Regions from separate parts of the Holtiella tumoricola genome, predicted to be linked through region 1. Evidence: predicted binding sites of a transcription regulator. Region 1 holds the regulator's gene; each other region holds the start of a gene.

Evidence for each region. The regulator Rex, encoded in region 1, represses fermentation and respiration genes when NADH is low (regulators of the CRP and FNR family bind a similar motif). The targets are predictions, from matches to a motif close to ATTGTTAANTANTTAACAAT.
Region 2: a site for Rex is predicted at 1,434-1,453, ahead of PBV87_RS08270 (DUF5692 family protein). Genes of this name have one in related genera too.
Region 3: a site for Rex is predicted at 1,293-1,312, ahead of adhE (bifunctional acetaldehyde-CoA/alcohol dehydrogenase). Genes of this name have one in related genera too.

The regions. Positions count from the first base shown of each region.
Region 1 is NZ_JAQIFT010000007.1:68,871-72,088, reverse strand. Features, by position in the region: gene PBV87_RS01125 (FAD binding domain-containing protein) at 1-486, opposite strand, end outside; gene PBV87_RS01120 (redox-sensing transcriptional repressor Rex) at 901-1,539, opposite strand; gene PBV87_RS01115 (ABC-F family ATP-binding cassette domain-containing protein) at 1,681-3,218, shown strand, end outside.
Region 2 is NZ_JAQIFT010000036.1:28,466-31,683, forward strand. Features, by position in the region: gene PBV87_RS08260 (beta/alpha barrel domain-containing protein) at 1-581, shown strand, start outside; gene PBV87_RS08265 (TetR/AcrR family transcriptional regulator) at 774-1,337, shown strand; gene PBV87_RS08270 (DUF5692 family protein) at 1,467-2,447, shown strand; gene hypB (hydrogenase nickel incorporation protein HypB) at 2,475-3,146, shown strand; gene PBV87_RS08280 (FAD-dependent oxidoreductase) at 3,181-3,218, shown strand, end outside.
Region 3 is NZ_JAQIFT010000058.1:30,658-33,875, forward strand. Features, by position in the region: gene adhE (bifunctional acetaldehyde-CoA/alcohol dehydrogenase) at 1-1,165, opposite strand, end outside; gene PBV87_RS15940 (FUSC family protein) at 1,729-3,218, shown strand, end outside.

The DNA of each region.
Region 1 (3,218 bases):
ATCACTTTTTCGGATCATAACTTTTACAAGTATATCTTTATTTCTCTTTGCATTTACAAAGTCTTCTAAAGGCATAACACCACCTTTGTAAAGTTCCACATAAGTATCTAAAGCAAGCAGTGCTGTTAATACATCTGAAAAACCAAATCTTCCAAATACACTTCCACCTATAGTTGCAACATTTCTAAATTGTGTTCCTACAATGTCCTTAACACAATTTGCTACAATACCATCAAAATGCTCTTGTAAAAGCCTACTTGTTTCTACCTGTCTTAGGCTTGTCATACATCCGATTTCAATGTATTCATCTGTTTCTGTAATTTGGTCAAGTCCAAGTTTAGATAAATCAATAGCAGTATGTACAGCTTGTTTACCCATTTTAAGCCATAGCATGCCCCCTAAAATAACATTTTTCTTGTTGGCTACAAGCGTTTCGTACGCTTCTTCTAAACTAGTTGCTAATAAATACTGGTTAATGGTAATCACGCAAGACTCTCCTTTTATATTAAATCTATTTTTAAAATATTTTAGGCGCTAAAAAAGAGAAAAACTACAGTTTTCTAGCTTCCCTCTATCTATTTTCTTAATTATTTTTTTAAAATCCTATAATAATTTCTCTAATTATTATATTAGAATGTAAACTTACGTAAGTCAATACAATTTCGAACATTTTTCATTTCTATCGACTTTATAGTTCTATTTTTTCTTCATTTTATATAGAACCACTTATTTTTTCAAAAAAAATGTTCGGAATTCTTTTATTATATTCTGCTATCATTCTTATCTTTTTTCTAAGATAAATGTATAAAAAAATGTCCATCTATCTCTGTTATTTTTCAACGTATGATAGACGAACATTCTAAGTTTACGACTTTCCATATAGTTTGGAAGTTATTGATTTTATTCACCTTCACATTCATTAATTCTGTAAGCTAATGTCATTAATGAATGTGATAAATGTACATTTTCTACTTGTACGCCGTCTGGTACAAATAAATCTACAGGTGAGAAGTTCCATAAACCTCTTACACCCCATTTAGCCAGATTTTCGGCTGTTTCTTTAACTTTAGTCTTAGGCATTGTCAAAATAGCAATATCTACTTTATGTTCCTTAACGAACTCTTCCATTTTGTCTATATCCAGAACTTCTATTCCACGAATACTCATACCTACAAGTCTTGGATTGACATCAAATAATCCGATTAAATTAAAACCACGCTTTTCAAAGCTTGTATAATTTGCAAGAGCCTGTCCTAAATTCCCTACCCCTACAATAATCATACTATGTGTATTTTCAAGTCCTAATATTTTTCCGATCTCTTTGTGTAAATATTCAACATTATATCCATATCCTTGTTGTCCGAAACCGCCGAAGTTGTTAAGATCCTGCCTAATTTGAGAAGCTGTAACTTTCATTTTTTCACTTAGTTCTCTAGAAGATATTTTAGTTACGCCATTGTCAAGCAATTCTCCTAAATACCTATAGTACCTTGGCAATCTTCTAATTACTGCCATTGAAATCTTTCTCTCTTCAGTCACATCTTTACCTCCTTCTTTTTACTCTTATTCTATAGTATAGCATTTTAGTTTTTTTTTTGTCAATCTACATAGTTCATTCATAGCTTTTATTTTTGTCGTTTTTCTGTTAATATGAAACTACAATAATGAGGAGGTTCACTTATGATTGCTAATTGTCATGGTATTCGTAAGTCTTTTAACGAAGAACTTGTGTTAAAAGATGTTTCATTTCATATAGAAGATACAGAAAAAGTTGCCCTAGTTGGAAATAACGGGGCCGGCAAAACAACTTTATTCCGAATTTTAACTGGGGAACTTCACCCTGATGAAGGTGATCTATTTTTTGCAAAAGGATCCACTATTGGTTACTTAGAACAAAATATGCAGTTTAATTCTACTCATACGGTATATGAGGAATTACTTCATGTATTTGATGAGGTCATTGCATTAGAAGCTAAGCTTCATCAAATGGAAGAAGAAATTTCTCGTACTCATTCTATGGAATTAACCCATACGTACGATGCACTCCGTATAACTTTTGAAGATAAAAAGGGCTATGAATATAAAAGTCTTGTAAAAGGTGTTCTAAAAGGATTAGGCCTTAAAGAAGAAATTTATAATCAACCCATTACCACTTTATCCGGTGGTCAAAAAACACGTGTTGCCCTTGCTAAGCTTCTTTTAGAAGAGCCTAGCCTTCTCCTTCTTGACGAACCAACTAACCATCTTGATATCGCAGCTACAGAATGGTTAGAAAATTACTTAAGAAGTTACAAAGGTGCAGTTCTTGTAATCTCTCATGACCGTTACTTCCTTGATCGTGTTGTAACGAAAGTCGTTCACTTAGAATTTGGTCGTGCTATGGTCTATAATGGCAATTATAGTAACTTTATCATTGAAAGTGAAAAAGTCTATGAAGCAGCTATGCATCAATATGAAAAACAGCAACAAGAAATTGCCAAACAACGTGCTGTTATCGCTAAACTTCGTCAATTTAATCGAGAAAAATCTATCAAACGTGCAAGAAGCCGTGAAAAACTTTTAGATAAAATAGAAGTTATGGACCTACCTACCATAGATGACAAGCCTATGAATCTAGTACTTACACCACGTATTACTAGTGGAAACGATGTCCTCACTGTTAAAGAATTATCTAAGTCATTTGAAGATGGGGCACTCTTTAGCCATATTAACTTTGATATCAAACGCGGTGAGAAGGTTGCTATTGTAGGTCCTAATGGAATTGGTAAAACCACTCTTTTCCGTATGATTATGGGTACAAGCGCTATTACAACTGGAACAGTTACACTTGGCACCAATGTATACATTGGTTACTATGATCAAGAACATGCTACCCTAAATCAACATGCTAGTATTATAGAAGAAATTCAAAATGAGTTTCCTGATCTTACAAATACTGAAATCCGTAACATGTTGGCATCTTTCCTATTTACAGGTGAAGATGTTTTTAAACCTATTCATGCCCTTAGCGGTGGTGAAAAAGGCCGTGTTGCACTTGCTAAGATCATGCTTTCAAAAGCTAACTTCCTCATCCTTGATGAGCCAACTAATCACCTTGATATGATGTCCAAAGAAGTTCTTGAAAATGCACTGAATCAATATGAAGGTACAATCCTTTATGTTTCACACGACCGTTACTTCATCAATCAAACAGCTACTAAAGTTTTAGATATGTCAAA
Region 2 (3,218 bases), on a different contig from region 1:
TTACAACAGATGTTGCAATTATAAAAAATACAAATGCAGATGCAGTTATTGCCGTGTATCCTTTTACACCACATCCAGCGATTACGCAAGCTATTTTATCTGTTTCAGATATACCTGTTATATGTGGTGTAGGTGGTGGATTAACACATGGAACCAGGTCTGCTAATATTGCACTACACGCGGAGTTTCAAGGTGCAATAGGTGTGGTATTAAATGCACCAGCCCCTAATGAAACCATCCAACATGTAAAAGAGCAAATAGACATTCCTGTTATAATAACCGTAGTAAGTGAACTTACGGATATAGGAGAAAAACTTGAAGCAGGCGCTGATATTATTAATGTAAGTGGAGGTGCGGCTACTGTACGTATCGTAGAAAAAATACGTAAAGAATATCCAGATATTCCTATTATTGCGACAGGTGGTCCGAATAAAGAAAGTATCTTGCAAACTATTCGCGCAGGTGCAAACTGTATTACATATACGCCACCTACTAACAGCGAACTCTTTAAAGAGAAGATGAAATTATATAGAGAGCTTGAAAATGATAAGTTTTACGGAGAAAATGAAAATAAAGAATAAATAAAGTAATGCTAAGGTGCATGAATTACAGACGATCTTGTAATCCATGCATCTTTTTTTATAGGAACTTAAAAGAGAGTATGCAGTTTTAGAAGAGATAACGTCAGAATATAATGATGGCTAGGTTGTAAGCCGATAGAAACAATGCTATGCTAAAAATAACTATTCATTTTTGTAAGGGGAGAAAACAAAATGAAGCAAAGTGCTAAGAATGTAATCATTAAGTCGTATAAAGAGTTATTAAACAAAAAATCTATTGATAAGCTGACGGTAAAAGAACTTTGTGAATACTGTGGTGTGAACAGGCAAACCTTTTATAATCATTTTACAGATATTATGGATATCTTTAAGTTCATTTTCTTTGAAGAACTTTCTGTAGAAATTGCTCAAAATAGAACTTTTGAAACCTGGAGTGCCGGTTTTCTAACAACCATGTATTATTTAAAGAGAAATTCTAAGATGATTTTACATGTTTATCATTCTTCTTATTGGCCAGAAGCAAGTACATATATTAGAAATCTTTCAAGAGCACTTTTAGAAGAAGTTGTAGACGAGTGTGAGAAAAAGTTAAATGTAACATTACAAGAGGCGGATCGAAGCTTTATTGTCAATTTTTATATTCATGTCTTTAATGGGCTCATGATTGATTGGGTCAGCGAAGGGATGAAAGAAGAACCAGAAAAGATGCTAGAAAGACTACTCATCATGATTACAGGGAGTATTCCAAGATCAGTAGATGCATTTATAAAAAAATAGAAGAGTAAAAGAAAAGGAAAGTGTTCAAAGTCGACACTTTCCTTTTTCTGTCTATTGTGTATTAGTTTGAATAAAAAGTAAAATTAGAGTATAAAGTATGTTGCTTTTTTAACAATTGGAGGTGTAGTGATGTTCGTTTTTAACTATGAACAGGGTGCAACAAGTTTAGGTGTTTGGGGAGTTTGGCTAATTGTCTTTTTAATGCTATTTGGCCTAAATGAGCTGACGCGTCGGAACAAATATATAGGTTTTTGTAGTTTTGTCGTTCTACCTATTATCCTTTCAATCCTTTGGTTCACTGTATTAAGTGATACAACCTATACAGATTGGTTTCATTTAGCAAAGGTTTATTCTGCTACAGCTGGGTGTATCGGGTTTTGGTGTATTAGACATGTGAAATGGAAAAGTAAAGTATCAGGGCTTGAGTGTCGTCTAGCAGATAAAAAGTGGATATTATGTTTTCCACCACTTATTTTAGCAATTAATATTATGGAGGCTGTTGTACGTGACCTTCAAGTAGGGATGCAATATGCAGGGGGCGGCTATTTAGCTGATGAAGCCATGTATGTGTTAGGTGGACCTTGGAACTATATGAATGCACTTGCAGGCATATTAAACATTATTACCATTACAGGTTGGTTTGGCATTTGCATTAGAAAAGCATCTAGTAAGGATAAGAGCCAAGATATGCTATGGCCAGATATGTTATGGTTCTGGATTATCGCTTATGATCTATGGAACTTTGCTTATACATATAACTGTCTCCCAGGTCATGCTTGGTACTGTGGTTTTGCACTCTTATTAGCACCAACAGTATGTGCATTTACAGTAGGCAAAGGGGCTTGGCTTCAACATCGTGCACATACGTTAGCCTTATGGTGTATGTTTGCACAGACTTTCCCAGCATTTATTGATCAAGGTAAGTTTGCGGTTGCTTCATCTTATAATGAAACACCACTCTTTGTATTTAGTTTGGCTGCTTTAGTTGCCAATGTGCTTGTACTGATTTATATGATTAATAAATCTATTAAGAGAAAGAAAAGCCCATATCGTAATGAGCTTTATGTAGATTTAAAGGGCTATCAAGACGTTAAATCACTTTCAAATTAAAAGTCAAAAGAGAAAGAGGAGATAAAGATGGAATCATTTAAAATCATGGAAATTAAACAAAGTATTTTTGAGGACAATGACCAACAAGCAAACCAACTTAGAGAAGGTTTAAAAGCAGAAAAAACTTTTCTACTTAATTTAATGTCTTCACCAGGAGCAGGCAAGACAACAACGCTTGTTAAAACCTTAGAAATCTTAAAAAATGAAATGGGTTTAGGGATTTTAGAAGCAGATATTGATTCAGATGTGGATGCACATTCTATATCTAAAACAGGCGTAAAGGTGATTCAATTACATACAGGAGGCATGTGCCATTTAGATGCAGATATGACAAAACAAGGACTTTTAGGACTTGGAACAGAGGATGTAGATTGTGCAATCTTAGAAAATGTAGGGAACTTAGTATGCCCAGCAGAGTTTGACACAGGTGCTTCTAAAAATGCAATGATTTTGAGCGTACCTGAAGGGGATGATAAACCCTTAAAATATCCATTAATGTTCTCTATTGTAGATGTATTATTGATAAACAAAATAGATGTACTCCCTTATTTTGATTTTGATATTGAGGCTGTAAAGGAACGTGTAAAGAAATTAAATCCTAATATTCGGGTGATTCCAATCTCTGCAAGAACAGGTGAAGGGATTGAGGAGTGGGCCAACTGGCTGCGTACGCAAGTGAAGCTATGGAATGAAAAATAGTTAATCATAGGATTTTAATTAAGGAGGGGTAGGGATGGTAAAGAAAAAGGTATTAGAACTTGCCAATAAAAT
Region 3 (3,218 bases), on a different contig from region 1:
CATCAGTAGAGTGGATAACAGCTGTATGACCAAGTCCACCAAGTTCAACCATTGTTTCAGCTTTTTTGATACCATCTTCAGCATCTTTAGCTTTTACAACAGCAAGTACTGGAGAAAGTTTTTCTCTTGAAAGAGGATATTCTTCGCCAACGCCATCAATTTCACAGCAAAGTACTTTTGTTTCTTTTGGAATAGTAATACCTGCAAGAGCAGCAATTTCATATGGATATTTACCTACGATATCTGGATTAACCATTTGTTTTTGTGGGTTGATAACAATTGGTTCAAGTTTTTTAATTTCTTCTTTAGTTGCAAAGTAGCAACCAAATTTTTTCATGAAAGCAACTGCTTTATCATAAACAGGTGCTTCAATGATAGCAGCTTGTTCAGAAGCACAAATCATACCGTTATCAAATGCTTTTGAAAGCATAAGGTCTGTAAGAGATTGTTCTAAGTTAGCTGTTTTTTCAATGAAAGCAGGTACGTTACCAGGGCCTACACCAAGTGCTGGTTTACCAGCTGAGTATGCAGAACGAACCATTGCAGAACCACCAGTAGCAAGAATCATCGCAACTTTTGGATGGTTCATAAGAGCTGTAGTAGCATCAATTGATGGATATTCAATCCATTGAACACAGTTTTCAGGAGCGCCAGCAGCAACAGCAGCATCTCTTACGATTTTAGCAGCTTCACGTGAGCAGTTTTGTGCAGATGGATGGAAACCAAAGATGATAGGATTACGTGTTTTTGCACAGATAATTGCTTTAAACATAGCAGTTGAAGTTGGGTTAGTAGTAGGTGTAACACCGCAAACAATACCAACTGGTTCAGCGATTTCCATATAACCTTCATCTTCATTATCTTCGATTAAGCCAACAGTTTTGTCATGTTTAATACTGTGATAAATATATTCTGTAGCAAAGATATTTTTTGTAACTTTATCTTCAAAAACGCCACGTCCTGTTTCTTCAACAGCCATTCTAGCAAGCTTCATTTGAGCTGAAAGACCAGCAAGGGCCATAGCTTGAGTGATTTTATCAATTTGTTCTTGATCGAGTTTCATGTACTCTTCAAGTGCTTTATCTGCTTTTTCAACTAATTCATTAACCATAGCTTGAGCATCCACAACAGGAGCTTCAACAGGTGCTTTTTTTTCTGTAGCCATAATAACAGCCTCCCTTATAAACAATAATTAGATATCGTATTTGTTATATATACTATTAATTTACATATAAATATATAAAATTAATATTTATTTTGAATACATTGTAATAATACTACTGGAGTTTAAAATTGTCAATTATTTAACAAGTGGTAAGTGTCAAAGAAAAATGCATTAATTGCATAAAAAAATAAACATATGTTATAAAAAAATAGCTTATATGACAAAAAAATCTTGAGAAATAGATTGGCAGAAATAATAAATAAACTATTTTTATTAAATAATTTTAAAATATATATTAGGAATATATGAAAATTTAATTTTTAACAATATTTTTATAGCTAAAAATATAAGGAGATATCTAATAAAAAGGACAGCTATATTAAGATAGCAGTCTTTTTATTAAATATCTTTTTTTGTTAAAGAAATATCTATTACTAAGTCAAAAGTTGCGAATGCAACAAAAAAGTTGTAAAGTAATTAATGTAATTAGATGGTTGAAAAGAAGTATAGAATGAACCTCTATAAGAAATTAATAAAAGTATATAGGAAGGGGAGGAATATAAATGAATAAAAAGCTCATTATGTCAAAGACAATTCTATTTGTAGCAATTATAGGATTTATTATTATCTTCAAAAGTATTTTTGGAAATGAAAATACTTTAATCGGTGTTACCACCATAACAGCTATGCTAATGTTTTTAGAAAGAGATTTAACTTTAGCACCGTGGAAAAATACTTTTACTCTTATTGCTTTAAACTTATTTATTGGATGTGCAAGCACACTGGCTAGTATGAATACTTGGTTAGGTATTCCTATTAACTTTATAGCTATTTTTATTTTGGGCTATAGCCTTTTATATAATTTGAAGAAGCCTATGTATATGCCTTTCGTATTAGAGTATTTGTTTATACTAGCAACGCCAGTTAGTATAGAGTTGATACCTAACAGACTAAGCGCCTTAGTATGTGGAGCAATCTTTATTATGGTGTCTCAATTAGTTATTAATAAAAATAAGTTTAAAAAAGTAGGTAATCAGCTATTAGCACAACTGTGTAAAAATATTATTAAAAAGGCAGAGTATATTAAGGTAAACCAACAGTATGAGGGGATAGATAAAGATATTAGAGAACAGATTCATCTATTCACTACACTACTTTATGATAGAAGAGAAGAAGATTTTTATCTAACGGAGGAGGGAATGATCAAGCTTAACTTAGCTGTTTCTTTAGAAAAAATTTCTTATCTTTTAGACAAAGTTAAGTATGAAGCAGAGCAACAAGAAATGATTGATGACCTTATTAGCATACTGGATCAAATAAGTAAATGCTTTAATGATTTAGCAGAAATAGACTGCTTAGATGAGATCTTTAAGACCTTATTAAGTAAATATCAGATAGAAAGAATTAATGATATAGAAGTTTTGAAGCTTCTTAATCATCTGAGCTTTATTAAAAATAATTTAGAAGAATTAAGTAAGATAGAAAATAACCAATATAATTTAGAGAGATTTAAGAAACATTTTGTCTTTAAAATAGAGTTAGATAGAAATTCTATTAAGTTTTCTTATGCATGCCGTCTTGCTATAGGTATTACATTAGCGGCTTTTTTAACAGACTTTTTTAAGTTAACAGAGGGAAGATGGATTATGTTTACAGTTTTTTCTTTGATTGTGCCTATATATGAACAGTCAAAGCAGAAACTAAAGGATCGTATCTTTGCAACGATTATAGGATCGATTATAGTTGTTATTTTATTTAGTATTTTTCATGATTTAACTATACGTACTATAATTTTAATGGGCGCTGGATATATTGGGAATTACTTAAAACAGTATCGACATACAACCATTTGTGTGACTGTTTCAGCTATTGGTGCAGCAGCATTGATGGGAGATGCATTAGTACTATCAGAAAGTCGTATTCTTTTTGTTATATTTGGAGCAATCATTGCATTAGTGATTAATAGATTTATTCTTCCATATAGATTAGAAACACATAATAAACAACTTGAGAAATTGTATAGAATAACAATCGAAGATATGATGAATACTGT